Regions from separate parts of the Pseudoalteromonas sp. NZS37 genome, predicted to be linked through region 2. Evidence: predicted binding sites of a transcription regulator. Region 2 holds the regulator's gene; the other holds the start of a gene.
The links. Region 2 encodes sigma-54, which starts transcription at its own class of promoters, with help from an activator protein. Its sites were predicted from a motif close to GTTGGCACGNNNNTNGNNT; they were not measured.

Region 1 (8,029 bases), on a different contig from region 2:
TGCCTAAGCAATCTGTTGATACGGGAATGGGCCTTGAGCGTATTTCTGCTATTTTACAGGGCGTGCATTCAAACTACGAAATCGATTTATTCCAAGGCTTAATTGCCGCTGCTGCAAGTGTTACTAACGCGCAAGATATGGACGACAAGTCACTACGTGTAGTGGCGGATCATATTCGTTCGTGTGCGTTTTTAATCTCAGACGGTGTTATGCCATCTAACGAAGGCCGTGGTTATGTACTACGCCGTATTATTCGTCGTGCTGTGCGCCACGGTAATAAGTTAGGTGCACAAGGTTCGTTTTTCTATAAATTAGTTGCTGCGCTAATTGAGCAAATGGGTCAAGCGTACCCTGAGCTTGCTAAGCAACAAGAAATTATTGAAAAAGTATTACGCATTGAAGAAGAACAGTTTGGTAAAACACTTGAGCGTGGCTTAGCTATTTTAGAAGAAAGCTTAAGCGACCTTAAAGGCGATATTATACCAGGCGACTTAGTATTTAAGCTTTACGATACGTACGGTTTCCCAGCTGATTTAACGGCCGATGTTGCGCGTGAGCGCCAGATGACAATTGATCATCAAGGCTTTGAAGAGTGTATGGCTGTACAACGTAAAACAGCGCAGCAAGCGGGTAAGTTTGGCGCTGATTACAACGACCAATTAAAATCAGATAAACACACTGACTTTAAAGGTTACGACAGCACACATTATAGCGCGACCGTTATTGAAATTTTTGCCGGTGGCGAAGCTGTTCAGTTATTAGAAGATGGACAACAAGGTATTGTAGTACTAGACCGCACACCGTTTTACGCTGAATCAGGCGGCCAAACGGGTGACTCGGGTACTATTACAGTTGCTGGTGGCGAATTTAATGTTACTAATACCACTAAGCTTGGTAATGCTTTTGCTCACCACGGTACTGTACAAGGTCGTATTGGTGTTAATGACAAAGTTGACGCCACTATTGATGATACGCGCCGCGACAGCATTAAGAAAAACCACACAGCTACGCATATTTTACACGAAGCACTACGCCAACTATTAGGTGACCATGTAGGCCAAAAAGGCTCACTTGTTCAGCCAGATCGTTTACGTTTTGACTTTTCGCATTTTGAAGCAGTTACTAAAGATGAGCTACGTGAAATTGAGCGTGTAGTTAATGACGAAATTCGTCGTAACTTTGCACTTAATACTGAGCTTATGGCTATTGATGATGCTAAAGCGAAAGGTGCTATGGCATTGTTTGGCGAAAAGTACGATGACGAAGTACGTGTAGTTACTATTGGCGACTACTCTATTGAGCTTTGTGGTGGTACTCACGTTGAGCGCGCTGGCGATATTGGTTTATTCAAAATTGTATCTGAAAGTGGTATTGCCGCAGGTGTTCGCCGTATTGAAGCCGTAACCGGTGCAGATGCTGTAGCGTACGTTAGCGAGCAAGAGCAACAACTTAGCGATGTTGCAGCTTTAGTTAAAGGCGATAGCGCATCGGTACTTGAAAAAGTAACTGCGTTACTTGAAAAATCTAAAGGCCTTGAAAAGCAAATTGCACAGCTTAGCGATAAGCTAGCAAGTGCAGCGGGCGCGTCTTTACTTGATTCGATTGTTGAAATTAATGGCGTTAAGCTACTTGTAGCAAACGTTGAAGGTACTGAATCTAAAGCGCTTCGCGGTATGGTTGATGACCTTAAAAACAAGATTGGCTCAGGTGTTATTGCACTGGGTGTTGCCAGTGGCGACAAAGTAAGCCTAATTGCCGGTGTAACGAAAGACTTAACAGGCAAAGTAAAAGCCGGTGAGTTAGTTAACCATATGGCAGGTCAAGTAGGTGGTAAAGGTGGCGGTCGTCCAGATATGGCACAAGCTGGTGGTAGTGAGCCACAAAATCTTGCTGCTGCACTAGATAGCGTTACAGCTTGGTTAACTGAGCGTACTTAAGCCTAAGTGGCGCTTATTGTTCAAAAATTCGGTGGCACTTCGGTCGGCTCAATAGAGCGAATTGAAGCAGTCGCCGACCTTGTTGTTAAAACCAGACAACAAGGACATCAAGTGGTTGTGGTGCTCTCGGCTATGTCGGGAGAAACCAACCGCTTAATTAACCTCGCCAAACAAATTGATACTCGCCCGAGTAGCCGTGAACTAGATGTACTTATTAGCACCGGAGAGCAGGTTTCTGTATCACTGCTTGCTATGGCTATTATCAAACGTGGCCACTCTGCTGTGAGTTTATTAGCCGATCAAGTCAATATTCTAACCGACAATATGTTTGGTAAAGCTCGTATTGCTGAGGTTGCTGCTACGCGCTTAAAGCATGAGCTTGAGCATAATCGTATTGCTATTATTGCTGGGTTTCAGGGACGTGATATTGAGGGCAATATTACAACGCTTGGACGCGGCGGCACCGATACTTCGGCTGTAGAAATAGCAGCGGCTATAAAAGCCGACGAATGCCAGATCTATACAGACGTTGATGGCGTATATACTACAGATCCTCGTGTTGAACCTAACGCGCGCAGAATGAGCCAAGTTACTTTTGCCGAAATGCTAGAGCTGGCAAGTTTAGGGGCGAAAGTTTTGCATATTCGCTCGGTAGAAGCTGCAGGTAGACACAATGTGCCACTTAGGGTGCTTTCTAGTTTTAATCCTGATGAAGGCACATTAATAAGTTTTGAGGAGAACGATATGCCAAGCAAGGTGGTATCGGGGATTGCGTTTAATCGTGACGAATGTTTAATTAAAGTAGATGGTGTGCCAAGCGGTACGCAATATCTTTCAAAAATATTGAAACTTTTTGCTGATAATGGCATCGAAATAGATATGATTAATCAAGTTAATCATATCTTTGAAAAAATAGACTATGCTTTTACTGTGCACTCGAATGATTATCTGCAAGCACTTGAATTATTGAGCGAAGATCAAGCTCAACTCAGTGCTCAAAATATAAGCGGATTACCAACGGTAGCTAAAGTTTCTGCTGTTGGAATGGGTATGAAATCGCATTCTGGTGTAGCAAGTTTATTTTTTGATGCATTAGCGCAGGAAAATATTAATGTGGTTTTAGTCTCGACTTCTGAGATCAAAATTTCAGTTTTAATAGATGAAAAGTACCTAGAGTTGGCAGTTCGTGCATTACACAAAGCATTTTTAACAGAAAATGGATAGATTGAGAGTTTTTACTTACTTTTCAGTCTAATTTTCATTAGTATGTTTAAGCGGAATCTTATAATTTTTATTGGAACATGGGAGCAAGAGAATGCTAATACTAACTCGTAGAGTAGGTGAAACCCTAATGATTGGTGACGAAGTAACAGTTACTGTTCTAGGTGTTAAAGGAAATCAAGTTCGAATCGGTGTTAATGCACCAAAAGACGTATCAGTGCATCGTGAAGAGATTTACATGCGCATACAAGCTGAAAAGTCGAACCCTAATCCGGGCAATGCTTAATCAACACGTATACGTAGTTGAGTAATTAACTCAACTAGACTAAAAGCCACTCACTGAGTGGCTTTTTTGTTTATAAAAGCGAGTGTTTCTGGGGTTAGTATTTGTTTTGAAATGTACTGCATGCCGCTTTTATTTTTAATAATAATACCTTGCTGAGTATCTATTACTTCGCTTATGTCTTGCCAAGTTAGCTGAAAGCTTTTGTAATGATTAGCCGATTTAATGCCTTCTTCATCAAAGGTAAGTGTTACCTCTGAGCCTGACGCTCTGCTGAGCATTTGTCTGGTTACCCACCAAGGTCTGCGATAGTAAAAAGCGACGCACTCTAGTACACCTAGCATGATCATAAACGATCCTAAGTAATGATCGTTTAAAACATAAATGCCAAATAAACCAAGCGCAACGAGGAGTACAAGTAAAAAGTACTTAGGTTTGGCGCGCTTACTGTAGGGGAGTGACTCATCAAAGCACTCGTAAAAGTAAGGTTTATCTAGTGTGTAGGTTGTTGTAAATGCCATATTGCCTTGCTTTAAATATCGTTTTTTTTATTTTAACAAGCTAACCGCTAAATGAGCAGCTTTATAGTCAGTGATTTTATTACAGACACAAAAAAACGGCCCTAAGGCCGTTTTTTAGCGATACAAGAAGAATTAACAGTTAGTTTCTTCAGCGTTTACGCCTTCTTTAACATTTTCACATGCATCTTCTACTTTGTTTTGCACGTCAGTTACTGCTTCGTCAATACGTTCGCCTGCGTCTTCTGCATGATTGTCTTCACAACCCATGATGAAGAAACTTGCGAATAGACCGATTAGTGCTGCTTTTACAGTTGTTGAATTCATAATGTAATTCCTTGTAAGTATTAATTAAATTTTAGTGTTTGTTAGTTGAATGCTTTATCTACTTGGGTGATTTACCACGTAGTGCACCTGAAACTAATGAGATCACTAAAAGTACTAAAAATATAAAAAATATAATTTTTGCTATACCAGCTGCGGCACCTGCGATGCCACCAAAACCTAACACTGCAGCGATTAAAGCAATAACTAAAAATGTAATTGTCCAGCGTAACATTGTTTTCTCCTTGGTTATCAAATTTGCTCATAATAACTAATGCCAGTTATATGCCATAATTTATTTTTGTTTTATATCAGTTAGTTATGTTTTTTATCTTTGTTTTTAGTTATTAATGAGTTAGTAACTTTTACCCTTCGTTATGTAAGTTATTCACACTGTTACAAGTTACCGGTAAATATTCACTAAAAATAATGTTTTTGGTAAGACCAATTAACAATTGATGTGTGTTTTTATACTTATTATAAAATTTGGCGGTTATTTTTATTAAGTTGAATAGTTAATTAACAACTTCCATATAACTATTAGCTATAGTCGTTATTTCCTACATGTATTGTAGGGCGCATGATTGCTGGGTTATGGCATGTAAATTTGTTGAGTGTTATGTTGTTTATAGTTTAATTGGTTTTACCAATTTACAAGATGTAGACAAAGCGACTAGTTTTGTTATTATCCAGTGAATAAATATTTAATTAAATCGATTTTTTATTTTCGATATGGGTTTCAAGGGGGAGAAAAATGGATATAGGTGCTCTACTCACAACGGCTGGTAGCTTAATGCTAACTGGTATGGTTGGGGTGTTTGTATTTCTGTCGATATTAATTGGTGCAGTAACGCTTATGTCTAATTTGGTGACGCGCTATAGCGAACCCGAGGCATCACCAGCTAAATCACCGTCTTTTAAATCTCAAGGTGTGCCTAATGAGCACATCGCTGCTATTAGTGCTGCCATTGCTCAGTACAAATCAAATAATAAATAAGGGGCACACACATGGCTAAATTAAAATTAACAGAATTGGTATTACGCGATGCGCACCAATCATTGCTCGCAACACGTATGCGCCTAGACGATATGCTACCTATTGCTAGCAAGCTAGATGATGCAGGTTATTGGTCTATTGAATCGTGGGGCGGTGCTACATTTGATTCGTGTATTCGTTATTTAGGCGAAGATCCTTGGGAGCGTATTCGTGCGCTTAAAAAAGCGATGCCTAATACTAAACAGCAAATGCTATTACGCGGTCAAAACCTATTAGGCTACCGCCATTACGCTGATGATGTAGTTGAAAAGTTTGTAGAACGCGCACATAAAAATGGCGTTGACGTATTTCGTATTTTCGATGCAATGAACGATGTACGTAACCTAGAAACAGCGATTAAAGCGGCTATAAAAGTAGGCGCGCATGCTCAAGGTACTATTTCGTACACGGTAAGTCCTGTTCATACGCTTGATATGTGGCTGACTCTGGCTAAGCAATTAGAAGATTTAGGCTGTCACTCAATTTGTATTAAAGACATGGCGGGTTTATTAAAGCCGTATGATGCTGAAAAATTAATTAAAGCACTTAAAGAAACCGTATCGGTTCCTATTGCTATGCAGTGCCACGCTACAACTGGTTTAAGTACTGCGACTTATCAAAAAGCGATTGATGCAGGCATTGATATGCTTGATACCGCTATTTCATCAATGAGTATGACTTACGGACACACAGCAACTGAAACTATTGTATCGATAGTTGAAGGAACTGAGCGCGATACCGACCTTGATTTAAACCATCTAGAAGAAATTGCTGCTTACTTTAGAGATGTACGTAAAAAATATGCGGCATTTGAAGGTAGCTTAAAAGGGGTTGATGGTCGTATTTTACTAGCTCAAGTACCTGGTGGCATGCTTACAAACATGGAAAACCAACTTAAAGAGCAAGGCGCGGCAGATAAGCTTAATGAAGTTTTACTTGAGATCCCACGCGTACGTGAAGATCTTGGTTTTTTACCTTTAGTAACACCCACGTCGCAAATTGTAGGTACTCAAGCAGTACTTAACGTGCTAACCGGTGAGCGTTATAAAACAATCACTAAAGAAACTGCTGGCGTATTAAAAGGTGAATATGGCTTAACACCAGCACCAATGAATAAAGAGCTACAAGAGCGTGTGCTTGATGGAGCAGAGGTTATTACTTGTCGCCCTGCAGATAACATTGCACCAGAGCTTGCAACGCTTGAAGCTGAATTATTAAAAGAAGCGCAAGAGCAAGGTTTAACACTTGCTGATGAGCAAATTGATGACGTACTAACTTATGCATTATTTCCGCAGGTTGGTTTGAAATTTATTAAAAATCGTAATAACCCTGATGCATTTGAGCCTATTCCTACCGTTGAAGATAAGAGCAATAAGGCAGCACCAAAATCGGGATCAAATAATAACAGCGTTAAAGCTGAGCAATACAGCGTAAAAGTAGATGGTAAAGTTTACGACGTAGTAGTGGCGCAAGGTGGTGAGCTAAAAGAAGTAACATTAAAAGACTCTGAGCACATTCCTCAGTCTGCTTCAGTTGCATCAGGTGAAACGCTTAACGCCCCTTTAGCCGGTAATATTTTTAAGATTAAGGTAAAAGCTGGGCAAGTTGTTAACGAAGGTGATGTAGTGATTATTATGGAAGCCATGAAAATGGAAACCGAAATACGCGCAATGCATACCGGAACTATTGCCGAAGTGTTGGTTGGTGAAGGCGATGCCGTAACTACCGGCGACGCTATGATTGCATTAGCTTAGGAGCAAATAGAGGATGGACGGTATTTTAAACCTCTGGAATGCTACTGGCATTGCTAACTTTACAATCCCATCGTTAATTATGATTGCGGTAGGGTGTTTATTACTGTTTTTAGCGATAGCTAAAGGCTTTGAACCACTATTATTATTACCAATTGGTTTTGGTGCAATTTTAACAAATGTACCAGTGGCAGGTTTGTCAGACCCAGGTGGGCTTTTGTATTACGTTTATTACGTGGGTATTGATACGGGGATTTTTCCGTTATTAATATTTATGGGAGTAGGGGCGCTGACCGACTTTAGCGCGCTTATTGCAAACCCACGTATGTTGTTATTAGGTGCGGCTGCACAGTTTGGTATTTTTGCTACATTGTTTGGCGCTATATTACTTAACTATGTGCCAGGTTTTGAGTTTACTCTACAGGACGCATCGGCTATTGCAATTATTGGTGGTGCAGATGGACCGACTGCAATATTTTTAGCGTCAAAACTGGCACCTGATTTACTTGGTGCAATAGCGGTAGCCGCATACTCATACATGGCACTTGTGCCAATTATTCAGCCGCCAATTATGCGTGCGTTAACAACCCCAGAAGAACGTAAAATTAAGATGCCAGAGCTTCGCAAAGTATCTAAAAAGGAAAAGATTATTTTCCCTCTTATGGTGCTTAGTTTAACGGCTATGTTTTTACCGGCTGCTATACCGCTTGTAGGTATGTTTTGTTTAGGTAACTTAATGCGAGAGTCGGGTGTTGTTGATAGATTAAGTAACAGTGCTCAAAACGAAATCATCAATGTTACAACTATATTTTTAGGTTTAGCTGTAGGTTCAAAGCTTGCTGCAGATAAGTTTTTAACTGTTGAGACGATTGGTATTTTAGTGCTTGGCGCACTGGCTTTTGCAATTGGTACGGCATCTGGCGTATTTATGGCAAAAGGACTTAACCGCATATCTAAAA
Region 2 (8,029 bases):
CCTGCACTAACGCGACATACCGGTTTTAGCCAATTTAAAAAGGCAAACACTAAACCAAAAGTAGGCGGTAATCGTCAAAGTACACGTTAGTGATTCAATCTATTAATAACTAGGGCGTGTTGATCTTTGGTGGGTGAATTTGCAGCAGTATGTTTGGTTTTTAGGCAAGGCGGAGTCTATGTAGTGTGGTTATTCCCCATGAATAGGCGATAACGCAGCATAAATACCAAACATGCGCTGCCCTTTGGGTTCTTTCTAGGGACGATTAACTCTTTGTTGCTCGGTTTTTACTTAGCCCACTAGGTTACAAACCTCGCGCCGCGATTTAATCGCCCCTAGATTGAACAAATTTCAATCCACAAAGATCAACACGCCCTAGTAGATTAGTTTAATTACGCTAAGGATTTTTAAACCTTTTTAATACGTAAATTAAGTAAACCTTGCTCTTTATTATCTATATTATTGTAGGTGATAAAGAGCGAGCTTTTAGAAACCCCTCTTGAGATAGCACGTATTTAGTGTCTATATACTTGCAGTTAGTTTTTTCTTAAAACGTTGATGATAACCACAAACGTAATTTAAGTGACCATAACGGCTGAATGCCTGTTAGCCCTTGCGTCATTTTATTATCTTTTAAGATTATATAGGAAGGCGTGACTTGCCCTTGCCAATCGGCAAATATCTCACCGTGTTGATCGTTGACAGTGATAAAACTGTAGCCATGATCATTTAGATACTCATGTAGCTTTTGATCCGAACCTGATTTTACTGCGATGCTCACGATAGGGTAGTTATTCTCGTTTGCGAGTTCGTTTATGGCAGGGGAGGTAATACTACAAATAGGGCACCAAGTTCCCCAAAAATAGACGAGTGTTGGTTTATCTTGGCTCATTGCTGCTAAATCAATGTTTTGCCCTTTATAATCTATTAATTGTAATTGAGGATTTGCTGGCATAACAGGTTGTCGCCACCAATTGACAGCGTTATAAATTACGAAAAATATGAAACCATATATCAACACACTTTTTAATATTGATAGGCCTTTTTGTTTTGGCGTTTTTTTAGGTGTGTCTTTTTTATTTTTGGTATCCGTTGTCATAGTTGCAGCTTTACCCTAAGTGTTTTTTACTTTAGTTATTTGCAAAGGTTTCTAATTTAAACCAGCAACCAAGTAGCAGTACCTAAAAAGGCGAATATACCCACAATATCTGTCACCGTGGTTAGCACCACACTCCCTGCAAGTGCTGGGTCTATATTCATTCTTTTAAGAATAATAGGGATACTCGCACCAGCAACACCTGCCACCACTAAGTTCATAAACATAGCGAAGGCGAGTACGCCACCAAGCATAAAGTCCCACTGCCATAGGGCAATAACACCTGCTATTAACAACGACCACAAAACACCGTTTAACGCGCCAATAGCAAGCTCTTTCATCATCAAGAAACGTTGGTTTGTTTGATTTATATGACCTACCGCAATACCACGAATAACAAGCGTTAATGATTGGCTACCTGCAACACCGCCCATAGAAGGGACAATACCGTTTAGTACAGCTAAAATAGGGAGCACATCTAAAGTACCTTCAAAAAAGCTAGCTACAAAAGCAGCTGCAAGTGCAGTTAGTAAGTTGACACCTAACCAAACTGAGCGTTTTTTGGAGCTTTTTAGTACTGGCGCAAAGGTATCTTCTTCATCATCAAGACCGGCTAAGCCCAATAAACTATGCTCAGCATCTTCTCGGATTACGTCAACGATGTCATCGATAGTGACACGACCAAGGAGCTGATCGTTATCATCAACTACGGGGGCCGATATCCAATTATGACGTTCAAATAATTGCGCGACTTCACTTTCATCCATTGAGATTGGAATGGATTCACAATCTTCATCCATTAAATCGCGAACAATTTTTTCTGGCGGGTTAGTTAATAATGTACTCAGCGATAAAGCGCCTATAAAGCAGTTATGCTTATCAACAACGTACAAGTCATCTGTACCTTCTGGTAACTCGCCGCGTAGCCTAATATATCTAAGTACAACATCGAGCGTAACGTCAGGGCGAATGGTCACCGTATCGGTGTTCATTAGCGCGCCAGCAGAACGCTCTTGATACGAAAGTGCTTGTGTTGCACGTTCACGGTCTTGAATGTCCATCGCGCTAACAACGTCTTTATAAACGGTGTCTGGCAGACTACGTAATACTTCACCTAAGTCATCGTGGCCCATATCTTCGGTTGCGGCTGCAATGTGCTTAGGTTCCATTTGGGCAATAATGCCTAAACGAACATCTTCTGAGAGTTCTTCAAGAACATCGCCTTGCACATCAGGATCGACCAACTGCCAAAGGAGTCGGCGAATTTTATGCGGTGATGATTCTAGTAATAATGCGGTATCACAAGGAGCTGTTTTTGCGAGCATGCGCCTAACTTGAACAAATTGACCACTATTGAGTGACTTAGTCACCTGTTTTAGTTGCTGTAGTGGGTAATCTTGTTCAAAAGCTTCAGGCATTGGCGTCCTTTATAAATTTTTATATTACTTTATGGGGAGAGGTGAGTTAACTGGCGTCACTAACCGTATTTATTTTATATATCTGTTTTAGTTGGGGCATTAGTAATGCGAGCATTATTTTTATAACTGTTTATTCTTGTTCATTAAAACGTTGTGCTATTAATTCTCCAACAGCGTGTAAAGCTTGCTCAGAATCGGGGCCTTTACATACAACTTTTACTTCTTTGCCTTGGCTACTTTCAAGTAACATTAGTGCAAGTACGCTATCGCCTGCGGCTTCTTTGTCATCTTGAAATAATGTAATTGTCGCATCAAACTGCACTGCCAATTGGGCAAGCACGGTGGCTGCTCTGGCGTGCAATCCTAATTTGTTTTTTATTAAAAAAGTGTCTTCACAATGCATAACTTACTCTACTTAAGCTGAACAGGTGATTATTCAGCTATATTATTTTTCTTGTTCGCGATGGCGAATTTTCACATTGGGATGTGTCATTGCAAAACTTTCACCGATAGTTTGCGCTAAATATACAGAGCGATGTTGTCCGCCTGTACACCCAATGGCAATGGTTAAATAACTGCGGTTATTTCGCTCTAAGTGCGGTAACCACGTTTGTACAAATGTTTGAATTTGCCATGTGAATTTTTGCACTATGCTGTGATTGGCCAAATAATCTTTAACAGGTTGATCTAACCCATTTAAAGGTTTTAATTCAGGTTCCCAATGTGGATTTGGTAAAAAGCGTGCATCAAATACGTAATCTGCTTCTTTTGGTATACCGTATTTAAAACCAAACGATTCAAACGTGACAATCAGTTGCTTATCTTTTTTACCTAAAATCTTTTCACGAATAGATTCAGCGAGTTGATGAACACTCAAATCAGTCGTGTCTATCATAAAGTCGGCGCGGGTGATTAATACATCAAGTAATTCTTTTTCTTTTTTGATGGCTAAATCAAGAGGCAACGAGTCAATTGATAGTGGGTGTAATCTACGAGTTTCAGAAAAACGTTTGATCAATGTTTGATCGTCGCTATCTAAATAAAATAACGTAGGGTTTGCAAAACCTGGCAAGTATTCAAGAATATCGTTAAATTCATCTTGTTGTTTAGGGATGTTCCGCACATCAATGCTAACCGCAATTTTATCATAGCTATCAGACACACTGCGAACTAATGAAGGAAGCAAGTTAACTGGAATATTATCTACGCAATAATAACCTAAATCTTCTACAACGCGTAAAGCAACCGACTTTCCAGAACCAGAACGGCCGCTTATGATAATTAACTCCATTTAACACCCTTTATAAAACTATGATTGATTGACAATAACTTGGTAAAGCTCAGTATCTGATTTTGCACTGCGTAACTGTTTACAAAAATCTTTGTTGTTTAGTTTATCAGCAATGGTTGCTAGAGTCTTTAAGTGCTGCTGGTTATCGCCATCTGGTACGATGAGTGCGACGAAAATATCAACAGGGCGATTATCGATTGCATCAAAATTTATTGGAGTTTCGCTAACGAGTACTAAAGCCAAAGGCTCTTCTGCACCGCTCATTCTTCCATGAGGAATGGCAATGCCACGCCCTATACCTGTACTACCGAGTTTCTCTCTGCTCATTAAAGCATTAAGAATATCTTGTTGCGGTAAATACGGAAGTTTGTCGTGAGCAAGTTCGCTAATGAACTCTAAAATTCTTTTTTTGCTATTAAAAAGGACCGCAGCTTTGCTGCAGTCCTGGCATATAAGTGAGCTTAATTTCATCATATTAGTGTCGAGCAAGCTTCTCTTTGTGTTTAATTACTTGTCGATCGAGCTTGTCGATCAACGAGTCAATGGCGGCATACATATCTTGATGTTCTGTAGAGGCAAATAACTCAGCACCGCTTACGTGTATGGTGGCTTCTGCTTTTTGATTTAATTTTTCTACATCGAGAATGACATGAACATTATTAATATGATCAGAGTGTCTTTCTAGCTTCGCAAATTTGGTATTAATATAGTCTCTTAGTGAATCGGTTAATTCTACGTGACGACCAGTTAAGTTTAGTTGCATAAGCATTACCCTCTTTTTTTGCGTCTTAAATCAAACTTTTACGTTGATTTGACGGTGGAATAGCCAGAGATTCGCGGTATTTTGCGATTGTACGTCTCGCTACTTTAATTCCTTGCTCAGCCAATATATCCGCTATTTTGCTATCACTCAATGGTTTTGCTGAGTTTTCTGCTGCGATTAATTTTCGGATAAGCGCACGGATTGCTGTAGATGAACATTCACCACCGTTTTCGGTGCTTACATGGCTTGAGAAAAAATATTTAAGCTCAAATATACCACGGGGTGTGTGCATATACTTTTGGGTTGTTACGCGCGAAATTGTTGATTCGTGCATTTCTACCATTTCAGCAACATCATTTAAAACCATTGGTTTCATGGCTTCAGGACCGTGTTCAAAAAAGCCTTGTTGTTGCTTAACAATACAATTTGTTACTTTTAATAGCGTGTCGTTTCTACTTTCTAAGCTTTTAATAAACCATTTAGCTTCTTGTAAATGCGAGCGAATAAACTGGCTGTCACCACTGGATTTTACAGTGCGAGACATTGCCGCGTATTGGCTATTAACACGAATTTTAGGCATGCTATCTGGGTTTAACTCAACAACCCAGCGGCCTTTAATTTTTTTAACTGACACATCAGGAATAACATACTCAGATTCTTCTCTTACAATAGTATCTGCAGGTTTAGGGCTAAGAGTATGTATTAATGTCATTACTTCTTTAAGCTCTTCTTCTTTGAGCTTAGTTTTCTTCATTAATGTACGATAGTCACGAGCAGCTAATAAATCAATATGCTCGGTTAAAATCATTTTTGTTTCATTAATGTAAGGTGTTTCTTTATCAAACTGGTTAAGCTGAATACACAAACACTCTTGTAAACTACGTGCAGCAATACCAACAGGATCAAACAGTTGGATGCGTTTTAATACAGCTTCAATTTCATCAAGTTCGACTTCGTTATCATCTTCGTTTTCTTGATTAAAGCTTTCTAAAATCTCTTCGCAGCTTAGTGTTAAAATACCTGAATCATCGACGGCTTCTACAATAGCAATAGCAATAGCTTCGTCTGTAGGGCTAAATGGCGTTAGTTGTAACTGCCACATTAAATACTCATGGAGCGTTTCAGTAGAGGCACCTTGGTATATTGATTCGTCTTCAGGCATCGGACCCGATGATGCTGCTGGGGCGGCACTCATGTACTCATCCCAACTAACATCCATAGCCATGTCGTCACTTAGCGTGTCTTTTGCAAGTGCTTCACCACTATCTTGTTCGTATTCGCTTGGAGCATCATCGGCAGATGCGCTAACAGTTATGTCATCTGTATCTGCTTTTTGCTCGTTTTTACCTGCAGCGTCTTCTGAATAGTCTGCTTCTTCAACCTCTAATAGCGGGTTGCTGTCGAGAGCTTCTTGTATTTCTTGCTGGAGATCCAATGTACTGAGTTGCAACAAACGAATAGCTTGTTGCAGCTGTGGAGTCATTGTAAGTTGCTGGCCCATGCGCAGCTGTAGTGATTGCCTCATGTATCTCTAACAATCCTTTTATGTTGTTATAATTAATACTAGCAGATGCTTAAAGACATGGCGTAAATGTTACAGCCTAAATTGCTCGCCTAAGTAAACATCGCGTACTGTTTTATCATTTAATACGTGTTCTGGAGTACCTGATGCAATCAGCTCCCCATGAGAAACAATGTAGGCTTTTTCACAAACATCAAGGGTTTCTCTTACGTTATGATCGGTAATTAATACACCAATCCCACGATTTTTAAGATGTTCTATTATTTTCTTTATATCTAATACCGAAATAGGGTCAACACCTGCAAATGGTTCATCCAGTAATATAAATTTAGGATCTGCTGCCAGCGCACGTGCTATTTCAACACGACGACGTTCGCCTCCTGACAATGCCATACCTTGGCTATCACGAATGTGTTGTATGCTAAATTCATCTAATAATTTATCGAGAGTGTCTTCTCTAGCTTGTTTATTTAACTCTTTGCGCGTTTCTAAAATGGCCATTAAGTTTTGATAAACAGTCAGCTTTCTGAATATTGAAGACTCTTGCGGTAAGTAGCCAATGCCTAATCTAGCACGACTATGCATAGGTAAAAGAGTAATATCGTTATCGTCTATCGATATTTTACCTTTGTCGCTAGGTACAAGTCCTACTATCATATAAAACGTGGTGGTTTTACCTGCGCCGTTAGGGCCAAGTAAGCCAACAATACTGCCAGCTTTGACTTCAAGGCCGACGTTTTTTACAACTTCACGGCCTTTATAGCTCTTTGCTAATAGCTCTGCTTTTAATGTACTCATGGTTGACCTTTGTCGCTTTTTTTACTTTTTTTAGTCTCGATTGGCACTAAAATTGTGTGAACGCGGTCAGTTGAGTTTTCATCTTTTTCGGCACTGATTAGCTGCTGCTCTATATCGTAGGTAATGCTTTTAGCATTTATTTTTTGTCCCGCTTGCGATACTTGTGCATTACCAACAAGCGTTAAAAAACGCTTAGATACATCATAACGTACTTCGTCAGCACTGGCGCTCATAGTCGTGCCATCTGATTGCTTTTCTTCAAAGTGCGCAGGGCTACCTGTAGCAATTAATAATTGTTTATTATCGCCAAGTTCATCGCGTTTATGTACTTCTAAGCGGTCGGCTGTGATACGGCGATTACCGTGAATAATCTCAACGTTTTTCTCAAAAATCCCGACATTAGCTTTTAATTGACCTTCTTGCTTATCGGCGCTTATTGAAATTTGATTTGCAGTCGGTTGCGTGTTTTGTTCTGCAGCACTACTATTAAACGCTAGTATAAGTGTAGGAATAATAAGTGATTTTAATATTTTATTGGTCATAATATATGGTTCGCGTATGGTTAATTAGTTTTATCACTTCGGTTTTTAAGTCGGCTTCTAGGCCTTTACCAGTGATTTTTAAATTGGGTCCAGTGATGATAACGGGTTGCTCCGAACGCATTGTTAATAGCTTTATATCTACCTGAATATTATCAGCATTGATTTTGTCTATCATGGCGTTATCGGTTAAGTTTTTGGCAACCACATTGCCTTCTAAAATTAATTGTTTGTCTTCGTATAATGTTGCTTCGTCTGCATTTATTTGCCACGTTTGCTTTTCGTTATATAAAGTAAAAATAGGTTTTTCAAAAAACGTAAAACCTAATTGTTGATATAGCTCCATTTTAGCCGCAGTGACTTTGTGGCTAATTTTACCTTGTTCGTCATAGGCTGTTTGTTTGAGTTCTATGGCTATGTAATCAGGCTTGGCAATAACTTCAGGCTCAGTCTGAGGTACAATATTTGTTTGTGTAAAATAAGGGTACCAAAGCCAAACCATACAGCTAATGAATAAAACGCTTAATATTATGCGCGCTGCATTCATGAACTAGTGCCTTGTGTAGTCAATGCTTTACCATTTTCAAGCATAAGTAAGTCGG

Region 1: I6F47_RS09750 (DUF1328 domain-containing protein) is a predicted target of sigma-54. The motif match lies at 4,558-4,576, and genes of this name have one in related genera.

Annotation. Positions count from the first base shown of each region.
Region 1 covers NZ_JADYXL010000004.1:313,971-321,999, forward strand. The annotation lists gene alaS (alanine--tRNA ligase) at 1-1,937, shown strand, start outside; gene I6F47_RS09730 (aspartate kinase) at 1,944-3,161, shown strand; gene csrA (carbon storage regulator CsrA) at 3,253-3,444, shown strand; gene I6F47_RS09740 (YcxB family protein) at 3,495-3,962, opposite strand; gene I6F47_RS09745 (hypothetical protein) at 4,095-4,286, opposite strand; gene I6F47_RS09750 (DUF1328 domain-containing protein) at 4,345-4,518, opposite strand; gene I6F47_RS09755 (OadG family protein) at 5,038-5,280, shown strand; gene oadA (sodium-extruding oxaloacetate decarboxylase subunit alpha) at 5,292-7,073, shown strand; gene I6F47_RS09765 (sodium ion-translocating decarboxylase subunit beta) at 7,087-8,029, shown strand, end outside.
Region 2 covers NZ_JADYXL010000001.1:490,523-498,551, reverse strand. The annotation lists gene I6F47_RS02270 (YgiQ family radical SAM protein) at 1-90, shown strand, start outside; gene I6F47_RS02265 (protein disulfide oxidoreductase) at 548-1,099, opposite strand; gene mgtE (magnesium transporter) at 1,156-2,514, opposite strand; gene I6F47_RS02255 (HPr family phosphocarrier protein) at 2,645-2,917, opposite strand; gene rapZ (RNase adapter RapZ) at 2,960-3,805, opposite strand; gene ptsN (PTS IIA-like nitrogen regulatory protein PtsN) at 3,824-4,276, opposite strand; gene hpf (ribosome hibernation promoting factor) at 4,281-4,568, opposite strand; gene I6F47_RS02235 (RNA polymerase factor sigma-54) at 4,594-6,093, opposite strand; gene lptB (LPS export ABC transporter ATP-binding protein) at 6,163-6,888, opposite strand; gene lptA (lipopolysaccharide transport periplasmic protein LptA) at 6,885-7,430, opposite strand; gene lptC (LPS export ABC transporter periplasmic protein LptC) at 7,420-7,974, opposite strand; gene kdsC (3-deoxy-manno-octulosonate-8-phosphatase KdsC) at 7,971-8,029, opposite strand, start outside.